4 regions of the Bradyrhizobium sp. YCK136 genome follow, and region 2 is predicted to be linked to each of the others. Evidence: riboswitches for the same ligand, from Rfam matches in the RefSeq annotation. Region 2 holds a riboswitch; each other region holds the start of a gene.
The links. Region 2 has a riboswitch for cobalamin ahead of ACFLEY_RS30015 (energy-coupling factor ABC transporter permease). Riboswitches for the same ligand answer to the same signal wherever they lie in the genome.
Positions count from the first base shown of each region.

Region 1: another riboswitch for cobalamin. It lies ahead of ACFLEY_RS48550 (ribonucleoside triphosphate reductase); the one in region 2 lies ahead of ACFLEY_RS30015 (energy-coupling factor ABC transporter permease).
Region 3: another riboswitch for cobalamin. It lies ahead of metE (5-methyltetrahydropteroyltriglutamate--homocysteine S-methyltransferase); the one in region 2 lies ahead of ACFLEY_RS30015 (energy-coupling factor ABC transporter permease).
Region 4: another riboswitch for cobalamin. It lies ahead of ACFLEY_RS25390 (TonB-dependent receptor); the one in region 2 lies ahead of ACFLEY_RS30015 (energy-coupling factor ABC transporter permease).

Region 1 covers NZ_CP172426.1:87,800-95,649, reverse strand. Annotated here, with positions in the region: gene ACFLEY_RS48575 (CBASS cGAMP-activated phospholipase) at 1-115, opposite strand, end outside; gene ACFLEY_RS48570 (hypothetical protein) at 112-564, opposite strand; gene ACFLEY_RS48565 (hypothetical protein) at 564-1,178, opposite strand; partial or broken gene ACFLEY_RS48560 (transposase) at 1,236-1,574, opposite strand; partial or broken gene ACFLEY_RS48555 (IS1380-like element ISBdi2 family transposase) at 2,615-3,953, shown strand; cobalamin riboswitch at 4,230-4,442, shown strand; gene ACFLEY_RS48550 (ribonucleoside triphosphate reductase) at 4,576-6,585, shown strand; gene nrdD (anaerobic ribonucleoside-triphosphate reductase) at 6,599-6,790, shown strand; gene ACFLEY_RS48540 (anaerobic ribonucleoside-triphosphate reductase activating protein) at 6,747-7,400, shown strand.
Region 2 covers NZ_CP172424.1:6,181,374-6,189,223, reverse strand. Annotated here, with positions in the region: gene ACFLEY_RS30045 (cobalt-precorrin-6A reductase) at 1-577, opposite strand, end outside; gene cbiE (precorrin-6y C5,15-methyltransferase (decarboxylating) subunit CbiE) at 576-1,757, shown strand; gene ACFLEY_RS30035 (cobalamin biosynthesis protein) at 1,754-2,122, shown strand; gene cobM (precorrin-4 C(11)-methyltransferase) at 2,119-2,901, shown strand; gene ACFLEY_RS30025 (cobyrinate a,c-diamide synthase) at 2,901-4,211, shown strand; gene cobA (uroporphyrinogen-III C-methyltransferase) at 4,208-4,939, shown strand; cobalamin riboswitch at 4,994-5,205, shown strand; gene ACFLEY_RS30015 (energy-coupling factor ABC transporter permease) at 5,242-5,919, shown strand; gene cobF (precorrin-6A synthase (deacetylating)) at 5,966-6,715, shown strand; gene cobT (nicotinate-nucleotide--dimethylbenzimidazole phosphoribosyltransferase) at 6,726-7,778, shown strand; gene ACFLEY_RS30000 (histidine phosphatase family protein) at 7,785-7,850, opposite strand, start outside.
Region 3 covers NZ_CP172424.1:1,293,182-1,301,031, reverse strand. Annotated here, with positions in the region: gene ACFLEY_RS06120 (IS1380-like element ISBdi2 family transposase) at 710-2,053, shown strand; gene metE (5-methyltetrahydropteroyltriglutamate--homocysteine S-methyltransferase) at 2,244-4,589, opposite strand; cobalamin riboswitch at 4,690-4,892, opposite strand; gene ACFLEY_RS06110 (nodulate formation efficiency C protein) at 5,902-6,627, shown strand; partial or broken gene ACFLEY_RS06105 (IS1380-like element ISBdi2 family transposase) at 6,879-7,850, opposite strand, start outside.
Region 4 covers NZ_CP172424.1:5,171,548-5,179,397, reverse strand. Annotated here, with positions in the region: gene ACFLEY_RS25415 (adenylate/guanylate cyclase domain-containing protein) at 1-1,271, shown strand, start outside; gene ACFLEY_RS25410 (hypothetical protein) at 1,375-1,551, shown strand; gene ACFLEY_RS25405 (hypothetical protein) at 1,707-1,919, shown strand; gene ACFLEY_RS25400 (hypothetical protein) at 2,059-2,316, shown strand; gene ACFLEY_RS25395 (hypothetical protein) at 2,404-2,625, shown strand; cobalamin riboswitch at 2,691-2,905, shown strand; partial or broken gene ACFLEY_RS25390 (TonB-dependent receptor) at 3,019-5,248, shown strand; gene ACFLEY_RS25385 (hypothetical protein) at 5,323-5,904, shown strand; gene ACFLEY_RS25380 (IS630-like element ISRj1 family transposase) at 6,473-7,537, shown strand; gene ACFLEY_RS25375 (hypothetical protein) at 7,641-7,826, opposite strand.

The DNA.
Region 1 (7,850 bases), on a different replicon from region 2:
GAATTCCGCCACCGTCAATCGACAGGATGCGAAAGGGGCGGGCCTGCGGCCATGATTGCTTCAGGCGAGCATGTTGGATCGTGCCGTCGGACCGGCGCGGCGGAATATAATTCATCGGGTGGTCTCCACTACATCGGCGAGTTCTGATCCGGCGTGCCGCCCGCCGCCGGTCCAGCGCCCGGTCATCAACCAAAGTTCGTAGCAGGCGAGCCAGTCGAGCGCCCAAGGGACGGTCGTGCTGGCGATGGTCATCGCCGATGACCATTCCCTCTCGCGAGGATCGAACAGGCAAAGAGTCGGATCCTCGGCAGGCGGATAGACATGGGGCAGTTGCCCCTCGGAATTGCCGGGCAACCGAACCAGTTCAGGTGAGAGGACCCGCACCTCGGGGAACGACCCGAGCCCATAACGGATTTCCAGTGAGTAGCCTGAATATTGCGGCCTCACACTTCCCACCCACCGCGCTGACTGAGCGCGGCGGTCGACGCGGCGCGCAGCGAACTGCGGCCAGGTCGCCTTCATCGCGGCGATCTGCTCGTCGATAGAGAGGATCGCCGCCACCATCAGATCTTACGCCCGAAGAAGGTGTGCGGGCGCGCCACCGAAACCGCCGGATTGACGAGCGGCGCCGCGATGGCGGCGGCCGAGGGCAACAGCACACCGCCCCGCCGTGTGTAGAGCTGACGGGATTGCTGGATGCCGCCACCGATCTCGGTGGCGATCTGGTCGGCGGCCCGGGTCACAACGCGGTCTCCGAAGTTCTCGCGCAACGCGTCCATCGTCGTGTTGGGGAACATCTCGCCCTTGCGCATCGCCTCAAGCGAACGGACCATCTCGCGCAGATGCCCGGCGAAGTCGTCCTGCTGAGCAATGGATTCCGGCCAGCGGTCGGTAAAGACGTCGGCCTCGCACACCGGATTGGCGATATGCAGGAGCCGTCCGTAAAGCGAATCCTGCTCAATGTCGCGGATGATCCAGCTCGCAAGGCGAACAAGCATGGCGCCGAGCGACATGTTCGGCTGCGCGGCGAGCCCGGCGTAGTAGGAGAGTATCACCGACGGCGGAATGCGGCCGGTGTAGCTGGCGTAGCGAATGTTGCGGAAGCGCTTGAGGAGCTGGAGGGCGAGCGTCGCAGTGTTCTTGACGATGAAGTCGCACTGATCGGGAACATCGTCCACATCTGCGTCGGCGCGAGCGGCAAGGAGCTATGGCTGATTTTGGGTGACGCGGCCTGATCAGGCGGCGTGGCTTTCAGTGTTCGGAATGACTTCGATTCCGTCGATGAACTTTACACCGGCGATGACTTTCGGCAACTGGTTCGTGCTCTTCAATCGCCGCCAGGTCTTCGATGCGGCGTCGATGAGCTTGAACACCATCAGCTTCGCAGTTTGTTGCGACAGCGATCCCTTGGTCCGCACCGTTCGGTGGCGCACCGTGGCGAAGACGCTCTCGATCGGGTTCGAGCTGCGTAGGTGGATCCAGTGCTCAGCAGGGAAGTCGAAGAAGGCGAGCAGCGCATGGCGATCCTTGATCAGGCACTCCACCGCACGTCCGTATTTGACGTGGTATTTCTCTTCCTGCCGCACCACTCCATTGATGAGCCATGTATCTGGATGCAGCGAGTAAGTGCCCATCGCGAGTAGCATTCCCTTTTTCGGCAACTCTTCACCGAATACTCGCTGCATTTCACTTAGAGCTTTGCTTTCGCCATAGAGCCGCGACCACTTATGGAATGTTGCTTCAATCTCCCAGTCCTGGCAGGTGCCCTCGCGAAGACCGTCATCCGTTCGGTATCGGTATTTGAAGAGATATGGGCAGGGAATGTAGCTGCGAACGACCTGCTTCGAGAAGAGATCGCTTTGAGCGCGTATTGCGTCGAACGTTTCCTTCTCGTCATCGATGTCCTTCTGGCCCTTTTTCTCATAGCGGAATGACGTCACCTCGAGCGGCTTGAGCAACGCAAAACTCTTCCCGGCCTGGCGCTCGCGATTGAGGCTGGTCACTATAGTCTTGGCAAGAATGTGAGTTGGCGCGGGGTCCCGGCGCCGATCGGCACGTTAAGCCGTTGACATCATTAATCTGGGCAAGGTCATTCCATCGCGCCGATTCACAAATCAATCCGCTTCGCGCTCCATCCGGCCACAAAAATCGCGGCGCTGGCTAACCCGTCTTATTCGCGAGAGGGCGCCTGAGAGGCTGGCGAGCGTGGTGTAAAGCGCTGATGCGGCGTAGGATTCGGTTGCGAAGCCACCCCATCACCTTCAACCGCGAACGCCACGCCCGCCATGACCGATGATACGATTTCAGACCACTATCGAGAAGCAAGAATTCAACACAAATAAAACCTCTGCCTCGCGCTCGATCTCTTCATGCTTGATAGTCTCGTTTCGGATCACCTACCGCGTCTAATAGGCCGCTCGCGCCGGTTTCTTTGGACGCGGCACGACCGCGACTCCACGTTTCGGCACAGAAATGATCGGGAGTCACTCAATCTTTCTTCAACTTAACCCGTCTTATTCGTAAGAGTGCGCCTGAGGGGTAAAGCGCTGATGCGGCGTAGGATTCGGTTGCGAAGCCAACCCCATCACCTCCAACCGCGAACGCCACGCCCGCCATGACCGACGATACGATTCCGCCCTTCTCGTTTCCAGCCATTCACGCCAAGAAAGTCACAGCTGCCTTCGATGGTGGGCGCCTAACCTCGAACGGGGGCGTGATGCTTCTGGCGATGGCCGAGCGGCGTCTCGGTTTGGCCAACAATCTGGCCCGGGTGTTCCCGGATCGGCGCGATCCGACGCGGGTCGTGCACAGCCTGGTCGATATGTTCCGCGCTCGCATGTTCGCGATCTGCTGCGGCTACGAGGACGCCGACGACCTCGATCATCTGAGGTCCGATCCGGCATTCAAACTGGCCTGCGGTCGCCTACCGGACACGGGCCGGGATTTGTGTTCCCAGCCGACGCTGTCGCGGCTGGAGAATGCTCCGCGCCTGCGCGACGTGATCCGGCTGACCTACACTTTGGTCGACGCATGGATGGATAGCTACCCGCGCGAGCCGGCATCCGTCACGCTCGACATCGATGATACCTGCGACGTCGTCCACGGCCATCAGCAGCTCTCGCTGTTCAACGCTCATTATGACGAACGCTGCTTCCTGCCGATCCACGTCTACGACACGGAGAAGAGCCGGCCCGTGGCCGTCGTGCTGCGGCCCGGCAAGACGCCGGGCGGCGTCGAGGTGCGTGCCCATCTGCGCCGTACGGCATATCCGGACGCGGTGGCACAACACGCAAATTACGTTCCGTGGCGACGGGCACTATGCCCGGCCGGAGGCCATGGCGTGGTGCGAGACCAACGGCATCGACTACATCTTCGGTCTGTCCGGCACCAAGCCTCTCGCCAGAAAAGTCGACGAGGTCGCCGACGACATCCGCACCCGACGCGCCATCGAGAACCTGCCGGTTCTGCGTGGCTATACCGAGACGCGCCACAAGGCAAAGTCCTGGGATCGCGAACGGCGCACCGTCGCCCGTATTGAGGCGACGATGCTCGGCCTCGACATCCGTTTCGTCGTCACCAGCCTCGATGTCGGCTCGGCCGAGTGGATCTACGACAGCCTGTATTGCGCGCGCGGCCAAGCCGAGAATCTGATCAAGCTGCATAAGACACAGCTCGCCTCCGACCGCACCAGCTGCCGTTCGGCGCTCGCCAACCAGGTCCGTCTCGTGCTCCATACGGCCGCTTATTGGCTGATGCTGACCGTGCGCGACGCCATTCCCAAAGCCCGGGAATTGGCCGCTGCCGAGTTCGCGACGCTGCGTCTTCGTCTCTTGAAACTCGCTGCCCGTGTGGTCGAGACCACGAGCCGCATTCGCCTTGCGTTCGCCGCGGCATGTCCCGAAGCCGACCTGATCCGCGGCTTGCCCGGCGCGCTGCTGCCGCTCAGTCCTTGACCGGCGGGGCGTCCGCCCCCGTTCGCCCAACCCATCCCTCAAGCGCGTTGCAAAGTACCGGTCGTCAGGCGGCGAAAAGCCGAAGGCAATCCTGTGCGCCTCGTCAGACAAGATGTGCGGCCGCATCAATCGGGCCCAAAAGCCGCACTCTCACGAATAGGACGGGCTAAGCAGCCCGAGACAATCGACGCGTGGCGCAACGAAGACGAGAACCCATGACGGGCTCTATATTTCCGCTGCAATAAACTACCTGTTGACACAGAATCGAATATGCCCCCTAAATGTAGCCGTCACGGTCTCTCGAATCACAAGATAGAGAGCTAAGAGGGAAGCCGGTACGGCCGAAAGCCAAAGCCGGCGCTGCCCCCGCAACTGTAAGCGGCGAGCCGATGTCGATAGAGTCACTGGCGCAAAATCTCCGCGTCGGGAAGGCCAGACAGCAGCAATAACCCGCGAGCCAGGAGACCTGCCGCGACAACAACAGAGTCCTCGGGCGGGGTGTCCCGGTGGTCGCTTGCCGGCAGTCGGCCGCCGAGGGCGGCTCGTTTTCCGCATGCGCCTACCTCGGCCCTGCCCCAACCCATATGGGATGCCGATGTCTGGTCTGGGTCAAAGCAATTCTTTGCAAGCCGCATTGCCGCGCTCGATCGTCAAACGCGATGGCGACACGGTTGTGTTCGATGCCGGCAAGATCCGTTCTGCGATCGCGCGCGCGGGACGGGCGACCGGCGAGTTCGACGACGAGGCGGCCGGCCGGCTCACGGGAGAGACTATCAAGGTCATCGCGCACCGCTTCGCCGGCGCAACGCCCCAAATTGAAGAGGTGCAGGATATTGTCGAGCAGGTGCTGATCGCGGCCGACTATTTCGCCACTGCGCGCGCCTACATCGTCTATCGTGAGAAACGCGGACAGGCGCGTCGGGACCACAAGACGATGGTTGATGTCGCCGCTTCCATCAACGAGTATCTCGAACGTACCGACTGGCGCGTGAATGCCAACGCCAACCAGGGCTATTCGCTGGGCGGCCTTATCCTGAACCTCTCGGGCAAGGTCGTCGCCAACTACTGGCTGTCGCACATCTACCCGCCGGAGATCGGCCACGCCCATCGTGAAGGCGACATCCATATCCATGACCTCGACATGCTCGCCGGTTATTGCGCCGGCTGGTCGCTGCGCACGCTCTTGACCGAGGGACTGAACGGCGTGCCCGGCAAGGTCGAGGCCGGCCCGCCGAAGCACATGTCGAGTGCGGTCGGGCAGATCGTCAATTTTCTCGGCACGTTGCAGAACGAGTGGGCGGGCGCGCAAGCCTTCAGTTCGTTCGACACCTATATGGCGCCGTTCATCCGGAGGGACGGCTTGAGCTACGGCGACGTACTGCAATCGATCCAGGAGCTCATCTACAACCTCAATGTCCCCTCGCGCTGGGGTACGCAGACGCCTTTCACCAATCTCACCTTCGACTGGACCTGCCCGGAGGACCTCCGCGATCAGGTGCCGGTGATCGGCGGAGAGGAGATGGATTTCACCTATGGCGACCTGCGTTCCGAAATGGACATGATCAACCGCGCCTATATGGAGGTGATGACGAAAGGTGACGCCAAGGGCCGTGTATTCACCTTTCCAATCCCGACCTACAACATCGCTGCGGATTTCCCCTGGGAGAGCGATAACGCTGATCGCCTGTTCGAGATGACGGCGAAATACGGCCTGCCCTACTTCCAGAACTTCATCAATTCCGAGCTCAAGCCGAACATGATCCGCTCGATGTGCTGCCGACTACAGCTCGATCTCACCGAGCTGCTCAAGCGCGGTAACGGCCTGTTCGGCAGCGCTGAGCAGACCGGCTCTATTGGTGTGGTTACCATTAATTGCGCTCGCCTCGGCTATCTGCATCGCGGCGACGAAGCGGGCCTATTCCATCGCCTCGACGCGCTGCTGGAAATCGGTCGCAACAGCCTGGACATCAAGCGCAAGGTCGTGCAACGCTACATGGACGACGGACTTTTTCCCTATAGCAAGCGCTATCTGGGCACGCTGCGCAACCATTTCTCGACGCTCGGCGTCAATGGCGTCAACGAGATGATCCGCAACCTCACCGCCGATTGCGAGAACATCAGCACACCCTGGGGCCATGCCTTTGCGGTACGGCTGCTCGACCATGTGCGCGCGCGCATCGCCGCGTTCCAGACCGAAACCGGCATCCTGTTCAACCTCGAAGCCACGCCCGCGGAGGGCACGACCTACCGCTTCGCGAAGGAAGACCGCAAGCGCTACCCCGGAATCTTGCAGGCGGGCACCGTCGATCTCCCCTATTACACCAATTCGAGCCAGCTTCCGGTCGGCCTCACCGACGATCCGTTCGAGGCCCTTGAGCGCCAAGACGAGCTGCAACGCAAATACACCGGCGGTACGGTGCTCCATCTCTACATGGGCTCACGCTTGTCCTCGGGCGCAGCGTGCAAGAAGCTCGTGCGGCGGGCGCTCTCAAATTTCCGCCTACCCTACGTCACCGTCACGCCGACATTCTCGATCTGTCCGACGCACGGCTATCTCGAAGGCGAGCATGCCTTCTGCCCGAAATGCGACGCCGAACGGCTCGCAGCCAAGCGGCATGCCGCCGCGCACTGAAAGGAGACCACAGATGAACGAATCCACTGCCCGTGCGACCAGCACCGATTCCGCGGTGACGCTCAGCGACGACGAGCGCCAGCCCTGTGAGGTCTGGACCCGCGTGATGGGTTATCACCGGCCGGTGTCGTCGTTCAATCGCGGCAAGAAAGGCGAGCACAATGAGCGCAGGTTCTTCGCTGAAGCGCGCGTCGCGCTCGGCTGAATTGCAGATTGGCGGGCTGGCCCGGCTGTCCACCTGCGACTGGCCGGGCGAGCTCGTGGCAACGGTGTTCTGCCAGGGCTGCCCTTGGTCGTGCGGCTATTGCCACAACCCGCATCTGATTCCGCCGAGGGGAGACTTCGAAATCGCGTGGCCGGACGTGCTGTCTTTTCTCGACAGCCGTCGCGGCCTGCTCGACGGCGTGGTGTTCTCTGGCGGCGAACCCACCCTCCAGGCGGCGCTGCCGGACGCGATGCGTGCTGTGCGACGCGAACTCGGCTTCCGCATCGGATTGCACACCGCCGGGCCCTATCCCACACGGCTGTCCGCCGTATTGCCGCTCGTCGACTGGATTGGCTTCGACGTCAAGGCTGCGTTCGATGATTACGCGCGGATCACTGGCGTCATTGGGAGCGGCATCAAGGCCAAGGCCAGCCTCGTGCGCCTGCTCGAAAGCGGCGTCGCGTGCGACATCCGCACGACGGTTCATGATGCCTTGCTGGATCGCTCCGACCTGGCGCGTCTGGCGTCCGACCTTGTCGCGCTTGGCGTTCCTGCCCATCGGCTTCAGCCGTTCCGCGCGGCCGGATGCACGACCGCGAGCCTGCTTTAGTCCCCGTGAGCCGCTGCAGTTCGGGGTGCTGGCTGCGGCACCTATCCTTCCACACTCCTTCCACCCGAGTTGCGGTCCGCCAGACACCAGGCCATTTGCGATTCCCGGACCGAAGATACCGAGACCCAACAACGAGAGTGCTGCGAGTACAGCGTCTTGTCGCGCGTCAACCGGGCAACGCCCTCCGCCATGAAACGCGCCTGCCAGCGCCACACCACTGGCTTCGATTTGCCCGACCGGCGCATGATCTCGGCAGTGCCACAACCGTCAGACAGGGGGGACTTGAGGCGATGGCCGCCTCGGTTTCGAAGTCCAGCCACTCGCAGAGGCCGCGATCAAGGCCGCCGATGGCCCGCTCGATGTCGCCCGCGGTGACGAGGCCTCTTCCGGCTCTTAAGCCAATTTCAGGATAAATGCGAACGCGCCGACGCCCCTCGCTTTCGTCCAGTT
Region 2 (7,850 bases):
CGATCCATATGACGCCGCGCGTACGCAGCATCTCCAGCTCGCCATCAAGCGTGAACGGTCCGCGCGACACGATCACGTCAGCCGGGAAGGGCAGCGGCGCTTCGGGCGGATCGACGAAGCGCAGTGTGTAGGCGTGCTGCGGTTTATTCCCGAACGGCGCGATGTGCTGGCGGCCGATGGCGAGGAACACGTTTGCCGGCGACTCGGGCAGAGCGGCGACCGCTGCATCGACGTCGCCGACCTCGATCCAGTTGTCACCGGGTGTTTTAGCCCAGGGGGTGCGTTCGAGCGCGATCAACGGCGTGCCGGTTTCCGCGCATGCCGCGACGGCGTTGCGGCTCATCTCGGCAGCGAAAGGATGCGTCGCGTCGATCACATGCGTGATGCCTTCACGGCGAATGTAATCGGCGAGCCCGCACACGCCGCCGAAGCCGCCGACGCGGGTCGGCAGCGGCTGGTCGGCAGGCGCACGGGTGCGGCCGCCATAGGAATAGACGGCATCCATGCTGGCGTGCGCGATCTCCGCGGCAAGCTGACTCGCATCGCTCGTTCCGCCCAGAATGAGGGCGCGTGTCATGGCTGATCCCTGGCTGACCATCATCGGTATCGGCGAAGATGGCCTTGCCGGGCTGTCGGACGCAAGCCGAAAGGCGCTGCGTGAGGCCGAAACCATCTTCGGTGGTGAGCGTCATCTCGCGCTTGCCGGTGTGACCGGGCGCGGCCATCCGTGGCCGGTGCCGTTCGATGCGGAGGCCGTGCTCAGCCGCCGCGGCCGGCCGACCGCGGTGCTGGCCTCCGGCGATCCGTTCTGGCACGGCGCCGGCGCAAGCCTTGCCGAGAAGCTTGAGGCGGGTGAGTGGGTCGCACATTCTGCGCCGTCGACATTCTTGCTCGCCGCTGCGCGGCTCGGCTGGCGTCTTGAATCCGTCGTCTGCCTCGGTCTCCACGCCGCGCCCTTCGAGCGCCTCGTGCCACACCTTGCGCCTGGCGCGCGCATCATTTGCCTCGTGCGTGACGGCAAGGCCGCAGGCGACCTTGCAAAGTGGCTGAGCGAGCGCGGATGGGGCGCCTCGGCATTCTGGACTCTCGCCGCGCTCGGCGGGCCACGCGAAAGCATTGCGGAACATCGTGCCGATGGTTTTACTGGCGATCTCGCCGGAAACCTGGTCGCGGTGGCCGTGGAGGCGAAGGGAGCTCAGGGCATTCCTCGCAGCTCGGGACTTCCCGACGATCTCTTCGCTCATGACGGCCAGATCACCAAGCGGCCGGTGCGTGCGCTCGCGATTTCTGCGCTGGCACCACGCCCGGGCGAACGGTTGTGGGATATCGGCGCCGGATCGGGTTCGATCTCGGTCGAGTGGGCGCTTTGCGGCGGGACGGCGACGGCAATCGAGATGCGCGAAGATCGCGCCGCGAATATCCGCAGCAATGCGGCGGCGTTCGGATTGGCGCATCGGATCGCTGTTGTCACGGGCCGTGCGCCAGAGGCTCTCGCCGGGCTGGACGCGCCGGATGCGGTCTTCTTCGGCGGCGGTCTCGATAGCGCGATGTTCGATGCCATCTGGTCGCGCATCGGGGCAGGCACACGGCTCGTTGCGCATGCGGTGACGCTGGAGACGGAAGCGCTGCTTGGCGAACTGCACCAGCGCCACGGCGGCGAGTTGATGCGGGTCGAGATCGCCCATGCCGGCCCGCTCGGCCGCTACCGATCCTGGGAAGCGGCGCGTCCCGTGGTGCAGTGGAGTGCGGTCCGATGAAGGTCGCCGGGCTCGGATTCAGGCAGGATGTCACGCTGGCCTCGTTGCGTGAGGCGCTGCTGGCGGCGGGCGGCGCTGAAGACCTTGCGGCGGTGGCGACCGTCAGCGACAAGGCCGATGTAGAAGCGCTGCAGCAGCTCGCGCGCGAATGCGGTGTGCCGATCAGGGCGGTGTCGCCCGAGGTGCTGGCCGGCATCGACACGCCGACGCAGTCCAGGCTCATCGCGGAAAAGTTCGGGACCGGATCGGTCGCCGAAGCCGCGGCGCTCGCCGCGGCCGGCCCTCGCGCCCGATTGATTGCGACCCGGGTGATTTCGCAGGACCGTACCGCGACGGCCGCGATCGCGGAAGGAGACGGTGCATGACGGTGCATTTCATCGGCGCCGGGCCGGGTGCTCCCGATCTGCTGACGTTGCGCGGACGCGACCTGATCGCCGCCTGTCCGGTCTGCCTCTATGCTGGCTCGCTGGTGCCTGAGGGCGTGCTGGCGCATTGCCCGCCGGGCGCGCACATCGTCAACACCGCGCCGTTGTCGCTTGACGAGATCATCGCGGAGATCGCCGCCGCGCATGCGGACGGCAAGGACATCGCGCGGCTGCATTCCGGCGATCTCTCGATCTGGTCGGCGATGGGCGAGCAGCTCCGCCGTCTCCGTGCGCTTGACATTCCCTTCACCGTGACGCCCGGCGTTCCGTCTTTCTCGGCCGCCGCCGCGGCACTCGAGGTGGAGCTGACTTTGCCGGGGCTCGCTCAGACCGTGGTGCTGACGCGCACGCCGGGCCGCGCCAGTGCGATGCCCGAAGGGGAGAAGCTCGCCGCCTTCGCTGCGACCGGTGCGACACTCGCCATCCATCTGTCGATCCATCTGCTCGACCAGGTGATTGCGGAGCTGCTGCCTCACTACGGCGCGGATTGCCCGGTCGCCATCGTCTGGCGCGCGAGCTGGCCGGACCAGTGCATCGTCCGCGCCACGCTTGCGACGCTCGATGCCGCCGTCGGCGCCGAGATGGAACGCACCGCGCTCATTCTCGTCGGCAAGACGCTTGGCGCCGCGGATTTCGACGAGAGCCGCCTCTATGCCGCCGACTACGACCGCCGCTATCGGCCGGTCGGCGCCGAGCCGCGCTTTCCGGAGGCCTCCTGATGCCGGCAGGGCTCGTCATCTCCGCGCCTGCCTCCGGTGTCGGCAAGACGACGCTGACGCTGGCGCTCGCGCGCGCCTGGCGCAATCGCGGACTGAGCGTGCAGTGTTTCAAGAGCGGGCCCGACTATATCGACCCCGCCTTCCATGCCGCTGCGACGGGCCGCGCTTCCGTCAACGTCGATAGCTGGGCGATGGATCGCGGGGGAATCGCGCATCTCGTCGGCCGCGGCGCCGACGCCGATGTCGTGCTTGCCGAGGGCTCGATGGGTCTGTTCGACGGCGTCGCCGCGCGTGGCGTCTCCGGCACAGGCGCCACCGCCGACATTGCGGAGATGCTGGGTTGGCCGGTGCTGCTGGTGATAGATCCCTCGGGACAGGCGCAGACGGCGGCGGCGATCGCTGCGGGCCTTCGCGACTACCGCCCGGGCGTGCGCCTTGCCGGCGTCGTGCTCAATCGCGTCGCCAGCCCGCGCCATGAAGACCTCGTACGGCGCGCGCTTGACGACGCCGGTATCGCCGTGTTCGGCGCGCTGCCGCGCCATGCCGAGATCAGCCTGCCGAAGCGGCATCTCGGCCTGGTGCAGGCCGAGGAGCAGGCGGAGATCGGAAAACTAATCGACGAGGCCGCGCGTTTCGTCGCCGAGCATGTCGATCTCGATGCGGTGCTGCAATCGGCTGCCGCCTGGGCGCCGCAACCCGCTGCGAACGGTCTGAACGTGACGCCGCCCGGGCAGCGCATTGCGCTTGCCCGCGATGCGGCATTCTCCTTCGTCTATCCGCATATGCTGGAAGCCTGGCGCGCGGCGGGTGCCGACATCTCGACCTTCTCGCCGCTTGCCGATGAGGCGCCCGACGCAAGCGCCGATGTCTGCTGGCTGCCCGGCGGCTATCCCGAGCTTCATGCCGGGAAGATCGCGGCCAACGCGCGCTTTCGCAGCGGCTTGCGCGCCTTCGCCGAGACACGACCGGTGCATGGTGAATGCGGAGGCTATATGGTGCTCGGAACCGCTTTGACCGACGCCGACGGTGTCCGCCATGAGATGGCGGGCCTGCTCGGCCTGGAGACGAGCTTTGCCAAACGCCGCATGCATCTGGGCTATCGTCTCGCCGAACTCGCCGCACCGATGCCGGGACATAGCCCCGGCGCGCGCCTGCGCGGCCACGAATTCCACTATTCGACGATTGCCGCCCAGCCCGACACGCCGCTCGCGGTCGTGCACGACGCGACCGGTGCGGTCATCGCAGAAACCGGTTCGCGCCGAGGCAATGCCACCGGCACGTTCTTCCATCTGATCGCGGAGGACCGGTGAGCGGTTTTGTCTCCTTCATCTCCGCCGGTCCCGGCGACCCCGAGCTTCTCACGCTTAAGGGTGCCGCGCGGCTGCGCGAGGCCGATGTCGTGCTTTATGACGACCTCGCGTCCGGCGCGATTCTCGATCTCGCCCGTCCCGGCGCCAATCTCGTTGCGGTCGGGAAACGGGCCGGGCGGCCCTCGACCAAGCAGCATCACGTCAACCGCCTGCTGGTCGATTATGCCGCGACCGGCGCGCGCGTGGTGCGGTTGAAGTCGGGCGACGCCGGCATCTTCGGACGGCTCGAGGAGGAGCTCGAAACGCTGCGCGAGGCCGGCATCGGCTACGAGATCGTTCCCGGCGTCACCTCGGCCTGCGTGGCCGCTGCGCAAGCCGGCATCCCCCTGACCCGGCGCCACACCTCGCGTCGCGTGCAGTTCGTGACCGGAGCCGACGTCACCGGCGAGCTGCCGCAAAACCTGAACTGGGCGGCGCTGGCCGATCCGGAGGCGACCACCGTGGTCTATATGGGCCGCCGCACCTTTCCGGCGCTTGCCGCAAAATTGATCGCTCACGGCCTCGCGCCGACCACCCCGGCGCTGTTCGCCGAATCCCTCGGCCGCCCCGACGAGCGGCTGGTCCGCACCACGATTGCCGAGCTTGCCGAGCAGCTTGCGCGGGGCGGGGCTGCCTCGACGGCCGCCGTGATCCTGTTTGGCGCACTGGCGGGAGAATACCCGTCATGACGGCCACCGCCGCCGTTCGGCCCTTGACGCAGGCTGCGCGAAAGGGGCACACAGGACAAGCATGGTGCTCGAGGTGGCGCAAAGCGCCGGAGCATAATCGGGAATGGGGATGGGCGGACCCAGTTGCGGCGCCCAAAACCCCAGCCGCCCCCGCGACTGTAAGCGGTGAGGGGCTCCGAACCGCCACTGGGCCGCAAGGTCCGGGAAGGCCGGAGAACCCCAGTGAACCGCGAGCCAGGAGACCGGCCGTGCATGTTTTGAGGCCAAGGCCGTCGGGTGTGACGGCAGGAAAGGACTGAGCCATGCATATCGAACCCGGGATCGTGACGGGCGCCAAGCTCGTGTTGAGTTACGCAACCGGCATCGCCGCAGGCGGCGTTGCGCTGAAGCTTGCGGTCGAGACCGTGCGCGAGCAGGGCGTCACGTCGTTCGCGGCGCGGACACTCGCCACCACGGGCCTCGTGTTCACCTTCTTCGAGATCCTGCCGCACTTCCCGGTCGGCGTGTCCGAGGTGCACTTCATCCTCGGCTCGACCTTGTTCCTGCTGTTCGGTGCTGCGCCCGCGGCCTTCGGCCTCGCGCTCGGCCTGCTGTTCCAGGGCGTCTTCTTCGAGCCGGCCGACCTGCCGCAATACGGCATGAACGTCACCACGCTGCTGGTGCCGCTGTTCGCGATCCAGGCGATCGCCACGCGGATCATTGCCCGCAACACCGCCTATGTCGATCTCAGGTATCGCCAGGCGCTGGCGCTTTCGACGACCTATCAGGCCGGCGTCATCGGCTGGGTGGCGTTCTGGGCGCTCTATGGCTCCGGTTTTGCCATGACCAACCTCGTCAACATTGCGACCTTCGCGGCCTCCTATGCGCTCGTCATCGTGATCGAGCCGCTGGCCGATCTCGCCGTGCTGGCGCTGGCGAAGTCGCTGCGCGGCGTCACCGCGCCCGGCCTCGTCACCCCGCGCCTGCACAACGCGGCCTAAGAGACAAGCGAAAGGGCGGCCGTCATGGCCGCCCTTCGCGAACATGATGCTCACTCTCTCCCTGATAGGCATCGGTTGCGGCGATCCCGAGCAGCTCACGCACGCCGCGACCCGCGCCATCAACGCGGCCGATCTCGTCCTGATCCCGCGCAAGGGGAGCGCAAAGTCCGATCTCGCCGATCTCAGGCGGACGATCTGCGCGGATGCGCTGACCAGCGACAACACGCGTATCGCCGAGTTCGATCTTCCCGTGCGCGACGCAGGCGAGGCGGACTACCGCAAGGGCGTCGACGATTGGCACGATGCGGTCGCCGCGAAATGGTCGCAGACCATCACGAGCCATCTCGAAGGGGATGGCAGGGTCGCGCTGCTAATCTGGGGCGATCCGTCGCTCTACGATTCCTCGCTGCGCATTGCGGGCCGGCTCGATCCCTTGCCGGAGATCGAGGTCATCCCCGGCATCACGTCGATCCAGGCGTTGTGCGCGGCGCATGCGCTGCCGCTCAACGACATCGGCGAGCCCTTTCTGGTCACGACAGGCCGCCGCTTGCGTGAAGGCGGCTGGCCGGTAAGCGCAGACACCGTGGTCGTGATGCTCGATGGCGGCACGGCGTTTCAGTCGCTCGATCCGGTCGGGCTCCAGATCTGGTGGGGCGCCTATCTCGGCATGCCCGATCAGATCATCATGTCCGGCGCGCTGGCCGAGGTGGGCCCGCGCATCGCCGCGCTGCGGCAGGAGGCGCGCGAGCGGCACGGCTGGATCATGGACTGCTACATCCTCAAGCGCAGGCCGTAAGCGAGGCAGCATGCTCCCCGAATGGGTCTACTATAAGTGCCCCGAGATCTCCGCGGTCCATCGCGACGCGGCGATCGTGCGGCAGGCGCAACTGACGAAGCCGACCGGCGCGCTCGGCCGGCTCGAGCAGCTCGCGATCGAGCTCGCGGGCCTGCAAGCGACCGAGCAGCCACGCGCGGCACGCGTGCCGATCATCATCTTCGCGGGCGACCACGGCATCGTTGCGCAAGGCGTGTCGGCCTATCCGCAAGCCGTGACCATCGCGATGATGGCGAACTTCGCCTCGGGCGGCGCCGCGATCTCGGTGCTGGCGCGTGAGTTGGGTTCGCACCTGGAAGTCGTTGACGCCGGCACACTGGCGCAAGACGAGATGATAGGCATCGTCACCGACAAGCCGCGCAGCGGCACGCGCGATTTCAGCGTCGAGGCTGCGCTCACGCCTGCAGAGCTGGCCTTCGCCTTCGAGGCCGGCGAGCGTGCGGTTGCGCGCGCGGCAGCCGGCCAGCCCGATCTTCTGATCTTCGGCGAGATGGGTATCGGCAACACCACGACCTCGGCGGCGATCGCGGCGAGTCTGCTCGGCGTGAGCGCCGAAGAAATCGCGGGCAGCGGCACCGGCGTCGATGCCGCCGGCCGTGCGCACAAGGCGCGCGTGATCGATGCCGCGGTTGCGCGCCATGGCGTTGCGGCTGCGGCGCCCGAAAAAATCCTGTGCGCCGTCGGCGGCCTCGAGATCGCGGCCATTTGCGGTGCGATCATCGCGGCCGCGCAACGCCGCATTCCCGTATTGATCGACGGCTTCATCGTGTCGGTCGCGGCGCTGGCCGCCGTGCGCCTCAATCCGTCATGCCAGCCTTTCCTGCTGCCGTCGCATCAATCGGCGGAGCAGGGGCATCGGCTGGTGCTTCGCGCCCTGAACGTGCAGCCGTTGATCAGCCTCGATCTGAGGCTCGGGGAGGGATCTGGCGCCGCCATCGCGCTGCCGCTGGTGCGATCGGCCTGTGCGCTTCACAACGGCATGGCGACCTTCGCGCAGGCCAATGTGCCGGATCGCCCGGCCTGATCCGGCTCACACCACGCGCTGATTGACCGACACGACGCGCCAGCCGGTCGCGAGCCGGTCGATCCTGGTGAG
Region 3 (7,850 bases), 4.9 Mb from region 2:
GGTCTTTCCTTGCCGCCGGATCCTCGGCGGATGGATCAACGCGAATACCGGAGAGCAAATCGCGGTGCGGCCGACGCATTGGCGTATGTGGCCCGGATAGCGCCGTTATCCCAAATGGATTGGTGTGAGTTGGGGTACGGACTGCCTTCGCCGTCCTCTCTTCTGAAACTATCTCGTGGATCGAATGAGGGAGCCTGACGGCATCTCCGAGCGGACCGAATCCGCGCCGAGTGCCTTGCGGTGTCCGTCAAGCATTAGTTTTCTCATTGCTGTCGCGGCCGTTGCCAACGTGCCCATGAGCGACAAATCTCGGCGTAAATTTCCAAATCTCAACCTATACGGCCGCGTACCACGGCATGATTAGCTGCAATACACTTCTGCTTATATGGGTCGCAGATTTTCGGCGAATGTTGTCGCCGTGATCGAGCAGCCGGCAATTCTACCCCGACCAACGAAACTAGCGCAACGCGTCACCGTCTTTTCTCCGAGACCGTACCTTCCCCGGTCCACGAAGTGGACCGGGCATCATGTCGGCGGCAATGGTAGCCTCGATATTGTGGAAAGCGCAAATCACCACAACCGAATTAGCCTGTCTTATTCGTAAGAGGCGCCCGAGAGGCTGGCGAGCGTGGTGTAAAGCGCTGATACGGCGTAGGATTCGGTTGTGAAGCCAACCCCATCACCTCCAACCGCGAACGCCACGCCCGCCATGACCGACGATACGATTCCGCCCTTCTCGTTTCCAGCCATTCACGCCAAGAAAGTCACAGCTGCCTTCGATGGTGGGCGCCTAACCTCGAACGGGGGCGTGATGCTTCTGGCGATGGCCGAGCGGCGTCTCGGCTTGGCCGACAATCTGGCCCGGGTGTTCCCGGATCGGCGCGATCCGACGCGGGTCGTGCACAGCCTGGTCGATATGTTCCGCGCGCGCATGTTCGCGATCTGCTGCGGCTACGAGGACGCCGACGACCTCGATCATCTGCGGTCCGATCCGGCATTCAAGCTGGCCTGCGGTCGCCTACCGGACACGGGCCGGGATCTGTGTTCCCAGCCGACGCTGTCGCGGCTGGAGAATGCTCCGCGCCTGCGCGACGTGATCCGACTGACCTACATTTTGGTCGACGCATGGATGGATAGCTACCCCCACGAGCCGGCATCCGTCACGCTCGACATCGATGATACCTGCGACGTCGTCCACGGCCATCAGCAGCTCTCGCTGTTCAACGCTCATTATGACGAACGCTGCTTTCTGCCGATCCACGTCTACGACACGGAGAAGAGCCGGCCCGTGGCCGTCGTGCTGCGGCCCGGCAAGACGCCGGGCGGCGTCGAGGTGCGTGCCCATCTGCGCCGCCTGGTACGGCATATCCGCACGCGATGGCACAACACGCGAATTACGTTCCGTGGCGACGGGCACTATGCCCGGCCGGAGGCCATGGCGTGGTGCGAGACCAACGGCATCGACTACATCTTCGGTCTGTCCGGCACCAAGCCTCTCGCCAGAAAAGTCGACGAGGTCGCCGACGACATCCGCACCCGACGCGCCATCGAGAACCTGCCGGTTCTGCGTGGCTATACCGAGACCCGCCACAAGGCAAAGTCCTGGGATCGCGAACGGCGCACCGTCGCCCGTATTGAGGCGACGATGCTCGGCCTCGACATCCGTTTCGTCGTCACCAGCCTCGATGTCGGCTCGGCCGAGTGGATCTACGACAGCCTGTATTGCGCGCGCGGCCAAGCAGAGAATCTGATCAAGCTGCATAAGACACAGCTCGCCTCCGACCGCACCAGCTGCCGTTCGGCGCTCGCCAACCAGGTCCGTCTCGTGCTCCATACGGCCGCTTATTGGCTGATGCTGACCGTGCGCGACGCCATTCCCAAAGCCCGGGAATTGGCCACTGCCGAGTTCGCGACGCTGCGTCTTCGTCTCTTGAAACTCGCTGCCCGTGTGGTCGAGACCACGAGCCGCATTCGCCTTGCGTTTGCCGCGGCATGTCCCGAAGCCGACCTGATCCGCGGCTTGCCCGGCGCGCTGCTCCCGCTCGGTCCGTAACCGACCGGGCCTGCGCCCGCTCACCCGCCCCACTCCTCCATCGCCTACAAAACAGCTTGATGTAGAACCCGGTGAGAAAAGGCCGGACGGTCACCCACGCCAGCCGCCAGCCCCCGTCAGACGTCAAGAACGACCGTGCTCTCGTGAATAGATCGGGTTAGCTTTGTTGAGAACAGACCGGAGCTCGGGATCAACCGATTTGCGGATCGGATGCTGCGCGCAGTTCGCGCGCGGCAGCGACCATGTTGGTGAGCGCCGGCCGAACCTCCTCCCATTTGCGCGTTTTTAGGCCGCAGTCCGGATTGACCCAAAGCTGCGAATCCTGCAAACGCGTCCGAGCTAGCACCATCAGCTCCTTCATTTCGCCCGTCTCGGGGACGCGTGGAGAGTGAATGTCGTACACGCCCGGTCCGATTTGATTTGGATATTCGTACTTCCTGAACGCATCCAGTAGCTCCATTTTCGATCGCGACGTCTCGATTGAAATGACATCCGCATCCATTGCAGCGATCGCACCGATGATGTCGTTAAACTCTGAGTAGCACATATGTGTATGGATTTGCGTTTGATCGGTAACGCCCGATGAGCAGAGGCGGAAGCAATCTCCGGCCCAATCGAGATATGCCTTCCAGTCCGACCGGCGCAATGGCAATCCTTCGCGGAGTGCAGCTTCGTCGATCTGTATTATGGCTGCACCGGCATTCTCGAGATCGCGGACTTCATCGCGCATCGCGAGCGCAAGCTGACGGCAGACCTCGCTTCTAGGAATATCATCGCGAACAAACGACCAGTTCAGGATCGTCACCGGTCCGGTCAACATCGCCTTCATCGGCTTACCAGTTAGTGATTGCGCGTAGCGCCACCATTCCACGGTGATCGGCTTCGGCCGCACTACATCGCCAAACAGGATCGGGGGCCTAACGCAGCGCGAACCATAGGACTGAACCCATCCGTTCCTTGTAAATGCGAAGCCGGCGAGTTGCTCGCTGAAGTACTGCACCATGTCATTACGCTCGAATTCGCCATGCACGAGGACGTCAAGACCGATGTCCTCCTGCCAACGTACGGCGCGGGCTATCTCCTCTTTGAGGAACCTGTCGTATTGCTCCTCGCTCATCGCACCTCGCGCATGCGCCGCGCGAGCATTTCGCACCGCTGTGGTCTGCGGAAACGATCCTATCGTCGTGGTAGGAAAAGCCGGCAGTCCAAAGCGTTCCCTTTGGATCTCGGAACGACGGGCAAACGGGGTGGCGCGCTGGCGCATCGTCTGATCGATCGCCCTCATTCGGACAGCGACGTTGGCATTATGGATCTTCGGCGAGGTCCGGCGGGCAGTCGCGGCGCATTCCGACTCGGCAAGAGCTAGCCCAACATTCTGGTCGCCTGCGAGTACCCGCGCCAGGATCGCAAGCTCACGCATCTTCTGAACCGAGAAAGCAAGCCAGCTCTTGACGTCGGACGCGAGCCCGGTCTCGAGTTCAACATCGACCGGCACGTGAAGCAGCGAGCAGGACGGAGCGAGCTGTACACGGTGCCTGCCAAGCTTCGCAATCGAGGGCTTCAGCCGCTGACGGAGCGACGGCAAGTTCGACCGCCACACATTGCGGCCGTCGATGACACCGAGCGACATGACGAGATCACTTCGGCCGTCAGCAATGATCTGATCCAATAGTTCTGGCGCTCGAACCAAATCGACGTGCAGACCGGAAATTGGCAGGCTCAAGGCAGTATCCAGATTGTCGCCTAGGGCGCCGAAATAGCTCGCAAGCATGATCTTGATAGCGGGTCCCTCCTTTGCGAACCGGTTATAGGCGTGCAGCAACGATTGTCGCGCCGCCTCATCCAGATCAAGGACCAGGCAGGGCTCATCAAACTGAACCCAACTTGCCCCTCGTTTGGCTAATTCATGCAGAAGTTCGATATAGACAGGTATCAGATCATCGAGGAGAGAGAGGGGCTGGAACGCGCTATCGGTACTCTTGCCGAGCTTTAAAAATGTGACCGGCCCGATCAGGACAGGGCGGGTCTGAAAGCCAAGAGCCCTGGCTTCCTCATACTCTTCGACGGGTTTGCGAGAGCACAGTCTGAACGCCTGTCCCCGGTAAAACTCGGGAACCATGTAGTGGTAGTTGGTATCGAACCACTTGGTCATTTCCTGCGCGGGCACGCCAGATCCCCGCGTACTCTGGTCGCAACTCGCATCCTGATCGCCGCATTGCGATCCGCGGGCCATGGCGAAGTACGTCTGGAGCGAAACGGATTCTCCGTTCGAGGCGTAGATCTCCGGGATGGCGCCAACCATGACACTTGTATCAAGCACCTGATCATACAGCGAGAAGTCGTTTGACGGAATGATCGTGACGCCGAGCGATTTCTGACGAGCCCAATTCGCTGCGCGTAGGCCGGATGCGTCTTCGTGCAACTGCTGTTCACTAATCTTTCCAGACCAGTAGCTTTCTAGAGCGAGCTTGAGCTCACGCCTTGGGCCGATGCGTGGCGTTCCGAGCGTAGCAACTGGGAGAGAGAGAGGAGACATCGCGTTAACCCCTGTTGGGGACAAAGGCCATGGCGGACGCAGGCAGGAGAAGTCGCGCGTGCGACGGCTGCTTGGCGTACCACCGAGACACCCCGCCCGTGGACCAATATATTGTCGGGGCCGGTCTCCTGGCTTGCTGGTCATCGCTGCTGTCCGGCCTTCCCGAAGCCGTGCAGGCTTCAGTGACATCGTTGGACAGCGGCTCGCCACTTACAGTTGCGGGGGCAGCGCCGGCATTTGCACCGGCTTCCCTCTTAGCTCCGGATCAATGGGAACCGGAGAACCTCGACGACTTGGATTATCGGCACGAGAACTCTTCCGTCAACCTCTCAGATTATGTGCAAGCTAATCTGCGACATCTGCTAGCCGAATGACCGTGCATCTCTGTGACTTACCACCATCCAGAAACATTCTCTAATCAGAGATGTCATAATCAGACATATCCTTCTCAGATACCGGGATAGCATCCGGAGCTGCCTTGAGGCGGAGCCGCACGCCAGATCGATGAAAGGGACAGAAGCAGCCTTCCGGCGGGAGTACCGACGTTTCTATCAGAATGCTTTCGATGCGGCTTTGCGATTTCCAGAGGTTCGCCCAGCACCTCGGCTAGCCAGCTATTCTCTCAACTAAAGGATCTGCAGCGAATAGGCCAAGGCACGTGGCGGAATTTAGCAACATACGAGGCGAGGGGTTGATTTGCGTGCCACCCAGACTTCAAAGCCGGGATCAAGCCGGCTTGGTGCCGCTGGCAATCATGCAGCTCGAACGCCGGCGGCACGATAGCGAACCACACAGCTCAATAGCGGCAAACGCACTTCCGTCCATCAGGCATCCGGCATCGAGGCGTTCAACTCTTCTGCTAAATATCCGGTGCGGGACAAGGATGCACAAGCTGCGGCGGATACACTGAATAGGAACATCGAAAACGTGCAAAGGTCGGAAAGTCGACAAGAGCGACACAAACTCTGTGAAAATTTCCGCCTATTGCCTGGCACGAAGAATGCAGACCCTCGGCATGCCCAGTCTCCTCCTGCTGGGCAGGTCCAGCTCAGCCAATTGACGCAGTCGCTGTCGGGGAAGTTAGCTGCGCATGACATACAGGGAGCGCCTGATCGCGCGGGACAGCCAGCGGGTGCCACGTCGCATCCCCGTAAACTTCTTGCGATGGCTCATAGCAGGTTCGAGGTTGCCTGCTTTACAAGATGTTTGGATGAAACGCGATAGGCCGAGGGTTATGAAGAGAATGTCTGGAAGACCCGCGCTATGGCTTTGCTTGGTCGGATTCTTAATCTGCCTCGCCTGGCCGGCTGCCATGAGCAATAATATTCGGGCCAGCGACAGCCCCCTTGTCGAACGATTGAAGTCAACTTGGCGAGCGCAAGATGGTGAGACGATAGAACAAATTATCTCCAATGTCTCGAAGGTGGCACAGTTCGTGCCTCAAATGTGGGGCGTTGTTGAACTTGGCCAAAACGACTTTATTTTCGTTTCGTGGACCAGACACCGGGACAACAAATCGGACGAACAGTACGTTATCACTTGGAAGATCGCCCTCGACGGCACGTTTGAACTTGCGTCGACTTATGCGAAGCCGATGGAATTGGGCTGGCGCGCCCTGGCGCTCTCCCTGATCGCCAGTGAAGTCGCAGATGGCGAAAGGGACGCAAATCTTCGCTTTCTGCATGATCCGGCCAACTTCAACTTCGTGGCCACCCCGCAAGGCCGGCTCGGCGATCTTCTGCGGCAGGGCCGCTGCACTATCATTGAACCAGTTGGAGTGGACTACTTACCGAAGCGGAATGGCAAACCGGCCGAGACGGGTGACGTGTGGCGCGTTCAGCTCTTGGTGAATTGTAGTATCCAAGGACCACGTTATTTTGCACACAACGGGGTCATCACTTTCGAAAAGAGAGAAGGACAGGATTGGGAGCCACAATCCTCCTTTGCCAAGCGCATCGCGAAATTTGCCCCTGGCTCCTGGTTCCAACGCACCGAGCCAAATGAAGAGGAATACTTAGGAGAGCGAAGGCCCGAGTAAACTGCCGCAGAGCAACATCGCGCCGCAGTTCCTCCATGGCCCAGTGCCTCGGACCGACTGCAAGACATACGCGCTCGGCACTTGCTTTGTTTTAGCCCGATCTGTTCACGAGAGCACGGTCGTTCTTGACGTCTGACGGGGGCTGGCGGCTGGCGTGGGTGACCGTCCGGCCTTTTCTCACCGGGTTCTACATCAAGCTGTTTTGTAGGCGATGGAGGAGTGGGGCGAACGGGGGGCGGACGCCCCGCCGGTCAAGGACTGAGCGGCAGCAGCGCGCCGGGCAAGCCGCGGATCAGGTCGGCTTCGGGACATGCCGCGGCGAACGCAAGGCGAATGCGGCTCGTGGTCTCGACCACACGGGCAGCGATTTTCAGAAGACGAAGACGCAGCGTCGCGAACTCGGCAGTGGCCAATTCCCGGGCTTTGGGAATGGCGTCGCGCACGGTCAGCATCAGCCAATAAGCGGCCGTATGGAGCACGAGACGGACCTGGTTGGCGAGCGCCGAACGGCAGCTGGTGCGGTCGGAGGCGAGCTGTGTCTTATGCAGCTTGATCAGATTCTCGGCTTGGCCGCGCGCGCAATACAGGCTGTCGTAGATCCACTCGGCCGAGCCGACATCGAGGCTGGTGACGACGAAACGGATGTCGAGGCCGAGCATCGTCGCCTCAATACGGGCGACGGTGCGCCGTTCGCGATCCCAGGACTTTGCCTTGTGGCGGGTCTCGGTATAGCCACGCAGAACCGGCAGGTTCTCGATGGCGCGTCGGGTGCGGATGTCGTCGGCGACCTCGTCGACTTTTCTGGCGAGAGGCTTGGTGCCGGACAGACCGAAGATGTAGTCGATGCCGTTGGTCTCGCACCACGCCATGGCCTCCGGCCGGGCATAGTGCCCGTCGCCACGGAACGTAATTTGCGTGTTGTGCCACCGCGTCCGGATATGCCGTACCAGGCGGCGCAGATGGGCACGCACCTCGACGCCGCCCGGCGTCTTGCCGGGCCGCAGCACGACGGCCACGGGCCGGCTCTTCTCCGTGTCGTAGACGTGGATCGGCAGAAAGCAGCGTTCATCATAATGAGCGTTGAACAGCGAGAGCTGCTGATGGCCGTGGACGACGTCGCAGGTATCATCGATGTCGAGCGTGACGGATGCCGGCTCGTGGGGTAGCTATCCATCCATGCGTCGACCAAAATGTAGGTCAGCCGGATCACGTCGCGCAGGCGC
Region 4 (7,850 bases), 1.0 Mb from region 2:
TCGACGCCAAGCAGATGGCAGAAGCCCGCGGCACGCTGGAACATATCGACGCCATCCGCGACCAGTTCAATCGGAAGTTCGATGCGATCCGCGCCGACATGCTGACACAGGTCTTCGCTTCGACATCGCAGGTGATGAGCCACCAGCGCCAGGCCATCATCGTGTCGGGCATCGTGACCCTGCTCGCCGCGATCGTCGGATTTGCCTTCGCTCTGCTGGTGTCCGGCGGCATCACGCGGCCGGTGCGGTTGTTGCTGGCCGGCACCCGCGAGGTCGAGGCCGGGCGGTTCGACAAGACCATCGCCGTCTCGACCCAGGACGAGATCGGCGAGCTCGCGGCCGCCTTCAACCGCATGATCGAGCAGTTGCGCCACAACGAGCGCATCCGCGAGACGTTTGGCCGCTACATCGATCCCAAGGTGGTGCAGGGCCTGATCGAACGGCCCGAGGTCGCCATCGACGGCCAGCGCCGGGTGATGACCATCATGTTCTGCGACATGAGCGGCTTCACCTCGATGAGTGAGGGCATGACCCCGCGCGGCCTCGTCAAGGTGATGAACCACTATTTTACGGTGATGTCGGCCCCGATCAGGAGCAATCGCGGCGTCATCGACAAATATATCGGCGATGCCATCATGGCCTATTGGGGCCCGCCCTTCATCGAGGAGGATGAGCCGGCACTCCTTGCCGGCTGTGCCGCCATCGACATGGCCGACCAGGTGCCCGCGCTGCAGAAGCAATTGCCCGATCTGCTCGGCATCCGCGCCATGCCCGTGCCCTGCGACCTGCGCATCGGCATCGCCACCGGCGAGGTCCTCACCGGCAGCATCGGCTCCGAGCTGATGATGAGCTTCACCGTGATGGGCGATGCCGTGAACCTCGCTTCGCGGCTCGAGGCCGTCAACAAGGTCTACGGCACCCGTATCCTGATCTCGCAGGCGACGGCGGATGCGGTCGGTGAGCGCCTCGAATTGCGCGAGATCGATCGTCTCGCGGTCGCCGGCCAGAGCGCGCCCCAGGCGATCTTCGAGGTGATGGCGAGGGCCGGCGTGCTCACCGCCGCGCAGGACAGCTTGCGCACGCACTATGCCGAAGGTCTTGCCGCCTATCGCGCCCGCCGCTTCGACGAGGCCCGCGCCGCCTTCAACGCGGCGCTCGAAGCCGTCCCCGGCGACGGTCCCTCGCGCGCGCTGCTCGCCCGCATCGCGCAGTTCGAGGTCAATCCGCCGGACGAGAGGTGGGACGGTGCCTGGCGGCTGGAGCAGAAGTAAGCCGCCGCGGGAAAAATTGTTTCTACTCGATAACGATGTTCGCCGTGACCTATTTCCCAGGCTTAGGTTGATCGTCCTTGAGGCGTTTGATGGGGACACGCCGATGACAGAACTTGAGGACAGGCTGGAACGGTTCGAGACGCTCACGGCCGAATGCGAGCTGATCGCCAAGCTCGCCACCGACAGCACCAAGCGCGAATTCTATCTCAAGCTCGCCGAGCACTATTATCAGCTTGCGCGCGAGACGCGGGCTGCGGTCGCGACCAGCGCTGCGGCCTGAAGGCGGCTGCAATCCGTTCTTAACATTTGGCACGCATCCTTTGACGGGAGCGAGCGTCGCGATTCGCGATGGCTCGCAGTGGGAATGCCGGGACTCGCTGCAATGCAGCGTGTCTCGCTGATGTTGCTTTGCCGGTGCTTTTTCGGGGCAATCCCATGCGTCTGCTTGCGGTCCTCATCCTCGCGCTCATGACAGCGGCCTGCAACCAGGAACAGGACATCACCGGCTCGACCGCAGCCTGCCCGGTGCGGAACTACAGCTCCTACAACCCCCGCGACATGAACCAGTGCGTGGCCGCCTGCAAGGCGTGCGACCATGGCAACACGGTCACCTGCACCACGTCCTGCACGCTCAAGGGCGCGCACTGATCGGCCAGCGGTTTGCAAAAGCCTGAGGGCCGGATCGCCGGGCCCCTTGGGCATTGAGGGGTTGACGGTGTCGGGGCACCGGAACGATTCACCTGACATAATCATTGGTAGGAGCAGGCAGGACGCGGAGTCGGATGGAATGGGTATGCTCGATCCCGGCCGGTTTCTGGTGTCGTGCTCGCAGTGCGACGCGTGGCCGATGGCGGCCAACGTCAAACGCTCGAGCTGGTCGACGTCCCCGAGCGAGGTCCGCTTCGTGTGTCCGCGCTGTCGCCGCGAGGAGACCGCGATCATCTCCGCCTCGGGCGAATTGACGCCGATCCGGCGCATCGACATCCCGCCGCGCGACGTCACGGTGGCCTGGGCTCAGGCACAGCGCCAGAGAGGGCGGGCGTAGGCGGCCGCTCTATTGCGCGATCCCGTGTCGGAACCCGGGCGATCGTCGGACGTTTCCGCCCCAACATCACGTATCGAGGCCAGGCGAATGATCAGCGCGCATTTCGACACCCGTACACGGATCAACATGAAGCTGGCGCTGGATCGGATTTGCCGCAATCGGCCCAGGGGCGAGGATCATGGGTTCCGCAGGTCGGTCGCCGAGAACATCGTCCGCTGCGCGCTCGCGGGCCGAACCGGCATCGGCCAGCTTGTCGATGCCGGAGAGCGGGCGGTGGTCACGACGCGCGCGGTGCGGAAGCCTGACTGATTGTGTTTGCCTCGCGTTTGCAGCTCATCGTTCAACCGGTCGATTGACTCTCCGTACGGCCGCCTCGTAGATTGATCGGTGACGGTTCTCCGCACGGAGATCAAAAGGGAACGTGGTGCGAGATTGTCCCAACGCCGGGATTGTCCCAACGCCACGGCTGCCCCCGCAACTGTAAGCGGTGAATCTTTCGTCATATGCCACTGGGAATCTCGGTCCTGGGAAGGCGACGTAAGGTAACGACCCGCGAGCCAGGAGACCTGCCGTCAGCCGTGGTCACACGCGAAGATGTCGGTCGGGGAGTACAGGCATTAGCTTCACCGGAGCAATCGATTGCTCCGCCGTAAAGCCTCGTTCGCTGTGACGTGCCACTGACGTCATGCCGAGGTTACAACTGTGTCCCGTATTGTCTCTGCCGCCAGGCGCCTTCGCGCCGGTATCGTTGCTGCCGTTTTCCTCCATGCGATCGATCTCCCCGCAGCTTTCGCGCAGCAAGCCGCCGCCGAGCAGCTGCCGCCGGTCGAAGTGACCAGGCCCGACGATCAGAACCGCACGCGCGCCAGGGCGATCGGCGACGGCGACACGACGAGGCGGCGAGCCCCGAGTGGAGCGCCGGCAGGCAATGGCGCCGGCTCGTCCGGCTCCGGCGGCGAGGCGGTCGCCAGCAACGGAGGCATCGTCGGGGCCGCCACGACCGTCATCACGGCCGCGGATATCGCACATGCGCCCTCGCAGACGCTTGCCGAGATCATCGCGACGCAAGTCCCGGGTGCCCAGATCACGACGCTCTATGGCGGCCAGATCGGCGCGAAGACCAGCGTCGACCTGCGCGGCTTCGGCGCGTTTGCCACTGCCAATTCGCTGGTGCTGATCAACGGGCGGCGGCTGAACGACATCGACATCGCGCAGGTGGACCTCTCCACTGTCCCGCTCAATTCCATTGAGCGTATCGAGATCACGCGCGGCAATGCCGGCGCGGTGCTCTATGGGGACAATGCGGTCGGCGGCGTGATCAACATCGTCACCAGGAACGGCGTCGGCGGGCCGCCCGTTGCCGCGCGCATCGAGGCCGGCTTCGGCTCGTTCGACACCAGGCTTGGCAATGTCTCGACGTCGCTCAATTCCGGTCCGTGGTCGACCTCGTTCTACGGCAATGCCGTCAAGACAGACGGCTACCGCGACAACAATCGCCTTGTCCAGGAGAATGGCGTCGGCAACCTGAACTACACGACATCAGACCTGACTGCTTTCGTCACCGTTACCGGCGACAATCAGGAGCTGCGATTGCCGGGCGGCCGCACCGTCGATCCGTCCATCGGCGTCGACGAGCTCGCGACCAACCGACGGGGCACCAGCACACCCTTCAACTACGCCAACCAGCAGGGCTTCAGCGCGACAGCCGGCTTCACGAAGACCCTGGCCAACGGCATCGATCTGATCGTGGACGGCGGCGTGCGCGACAAGAAGCAGCAGGGCGCGTTCTTCTCCGGCCCGGCGCCGGTTCCCGCGTTGTTCACGTCCACCTATGTCGATGCCGATCTGACGACATGGTCGATCACGCCGCGGCTCAGCGTGAAGGGCTTGCTGCTGGGGATGCCGTCGCAACTGCTGACCGGCCTCGATTATTACGATGCGAGCTTTCAGCAGAACCGCGGCGCCGGCCAGGGGCTCGCGCCCTGGCACAATTACGATCTCAGGCAGCAGACGGTTGCGGGCTATTTTCAGCACGCATTGGGTGTGGCGCCGGCGACTGACGTCTCCTATGGCGTGCGGGCAGAGCGTCAGTCTCTCGGCGCGAGACAATTTTGACGTCGCCGCTCCGTTCAACACCGACATCGGCGCGCTCCCGCTCAGGAGCGACGAGACCCAATACGCGCTGCACCTCGGGGTCGAGCATCGCCTCAATGACATCGTCTCGCTGTTCGGCCGCGCTGCGCGCGCATTCCGCACGCCGGATGTCGATGAGCGTGTGTCGTCGGGCCCTTCATTCGACCCCTTCTTCAATCCGCTGCCGCAGACCTTCCGGCTCAAGACCCAGACCTCGCAGGATGTCGAGGGCGGGCTGCGCATCAAGGGAGGCGGGCTGCAATTGCAGAGCAGCCTCTATCTGATGGACCTCGCCAACGAGATCCACTTCAGTCCGATCCTGTTCTACAACACCAACCTCGATCCGACCCGCCGTTACGGCTCGGAGACCAGTCTGTCCTATCGCGTCAACGACTCTCTGCTCCTGCGCTCCGGCATGGCCTATACAAGGGCCGTGTTTCGCGAGGGCGTCTGGGCCGGCAACGACGTGCCGCTGGTGTCGCGCTACACCGCGAGTGCAGGCGTCACTTGGAACATCTGGCAGAACTATGTGGTGCTCGACGCCACCGCGCGCTTCTGGAGCGAGCGGCGCATGGACAATGACCAGGCGGGAACACAGCGGCCGATCCCAGCCAATGGCACGATCGACCTCAAGCTCAGCGGTCAGTACGAGCGCTACTTCTGGTCTTTGAGCGTCAACAACGTGCTGAACGCGCTCTACTACGACTATGCGATCGCAAGCACCTTCACGGACGGCCGCTTCAGTGCCTATCCGCTGCCGGGCCGCACCTATCTGCTCAAGGCCGGCGCCAAATTCTGATCAAGGCTCTGATCGCGACGGGGGCTGTCATAGGCTCCCGAATGGACTAGAATTCGAAAAGAAGGAGATTACTCATGGCTCTCAGCACCCTGCCGCCTCACGCCGACCGTTTCCGGCTCCATCCGGTCGCGCCGCGCCTTGCATCGATGTTCTGCTTTGCGCTGCTGGCGGTGTCATGCGCGCTCGCAAGTCTTGCGCTCGCCTGCGCAACGCCCTTTGCGGCCTTCGCGGTCGTCGCGGCCGCGATGTTGCCGCTGCGGCCGGCACTGCTCGTCGTCAGCGGCGCGTGGCTCGTGAACCAGAGCATCGGCTTCGGCGTGCTGCACTATCCCGTTGCCGGCAGCACGATCGCCTGGGGCTTTGTCATTGGCGCTGCTGCACTCGTCGCGACCGCGGCCTCGTCCGCCGCGCTCCGTGCGCTGGCGCATGGCCGCACGCCCCTGATGCTGGCGATCACATTCGTCCTCGCCTACGCGGCCTATGAGCTCGTGCTGCTCGCTGCGACGCCGGTCCTCGGCGGAGAGGGCGCCTTCACCGCGGCCATCGTGGCGCGGATTGGACTGACCGGCGCCGTCTGGCTCGCCGGCCTCGTCGCCGCCTGCGAGATCGTCCGCCTGGTCGATCCGTTCGGGCGCAGGGGCGCGATGTCGGCCTGAGCGGCCCTCTGAAAGCCCCGGATGGGAGCGCAGTGAAATCCGGGCTACGAGATCTTGCGTTGCCCGACGGGCAAAACACCCCCGCGGTCGGTCAATCCGCTTGCGCAAAAATATTCCACTTTGCCGAAATTCGGAAATGGCGTACGTCTCGCCCATCCCGGCTCATCCTTGAGGGGCGATCTTGTGTCGTCACGTTTCGCGAGCCGGGCTTGCGGTGGACGCGGCAGCGTCGGGCGCGAGAGTTAAGGGCAGGGCGGATTGCTCTCCGTGAGCCCAGGACTTCGTGCTGGATGAGCGACGCTGTCAGGTTCGTCTCGCCTGTAAGTTTCCGGCTCCGTCGACAGGGCTGGGAAAACTGCGGCGAAATGGCGGGCCGTGCGTACGGCAAAACCGTGTGGTCCTTTCCGCAAGGCCTTTTTCCGGCCTCTTGAAGGCGGTGAAAGTACCTGAAACTAAAGGCATATTTCGGTTGTTGCCCGGCTAACGAACGAGCCGACCGAACCTGCCGGGCCCTATTAGGCCCTAGTACCCATTTTTCTTGGAACGTGAGTCGTGATTCAAGGTCGGGATGATACCCGAAGCAAGAGAAGTCCACCTTTCGAGGAAAGATCGCAAGGTGCTTGAGGCGTGCTGTCGCTCACCGGTGACGTTGCAGCGCGATTTGAAGCGGGCGCGGATAGTTCTGTTGGCGGCGGATGGGCGCAGCACCCGGTCGATCGCCAAGGAAGTTGGGGTCCAGCCGCGGATTGTCAGCCTTTGGCGGCATCGCTATGCCGACCATGGCCTTGAAGGGCTGCAAGACAAGCCGCGGCCTGGCAAGCAGCCGATCTATACGAAGACGACCGACAAGCGGATTCTGAAGCTGCTGGATAAGCCGCCACCGCAAGGGTTTGCGCGCTGGACCGGCCCCCTGCTGGCCGAGGCGCTGGGCGATGTCGATGTCCAATATGTCTGGCGGTTCCTGCGCAGCCACAAGATTGACCTGGTGGCTCGCAAGTCCTGGTGCGAGAGCAACGACCCGAACTTTACGGCCAAAGCCGCCGATGTTGTCGGCCTCTATGTCGCGCCGCCGGCGAAGGCCATTGTGCTGTGCGTGGACGAGAAGCCCTCGATCCAGGCTTTGGAGCGAGCGCAGGGTTATCTGAAGTTGCCCAATGGCCGCGCCTTGACCGGCCAAAGCCACGATTACAAGCGGCATGGCACCACAACATTGTTTGCGGCGCTCGAAGTCGCCACCGGAAAGATCATCGCGACCCATTCAAAACGCCGGCGCCGCGTCGAGTTTCTCGATTTCATGAACAGCGTCACCGCGGCTTTTCCGAACCGCAAGCTTCACGTCATCCTCGACAACCTCAACACCCATAAAAAGAACGAGGACTGGCTCAAGGCCCACCCCAACGTGCAATTTCATTTCACGCCGACAAGTGCGTCATGGCTCAATCAGGTCGAAGTATGGTTTTCCATCTTGCAGGGGCAGTCGCTCAGCGGCACCTCCTTCACGAGCCTCAAGCAGCTTCAGGAACACATCGATGCCTACGTCAACGCATACAACGACAGAGCCGAGCCCTTCGTCTGGACCAAGAAAAAGGTCCGTCAACGCCGTTTCAAAGGCCGCCGTATCACTCAGCTCTGATTCCGGGTACTAGTTTCACACCTGTCCGCTGGCGCGGCCCTGCTGTTGCGGCGCGCTGTGCGGCCTTCCTGCGGGCTCGACGCTGTCGCCTGCCGGTCGCGATCTAATGGATGCGGTCAGCGATGATGCCGAGCATAACAACTACGGCTGCGAGCAGCCACATCACCCCTCTGATATCCTGCCGCGTATGTCGGATGTAGTCGTCGGTGCCGCCAGTGTCCTTGCGCTGCTCTCTGTTCGCGAGGAAGACCACTACGACTATCATGCCAATGCCGATCAGCGTGAACATGGTACTTCCTTCACTTGAGCCTGC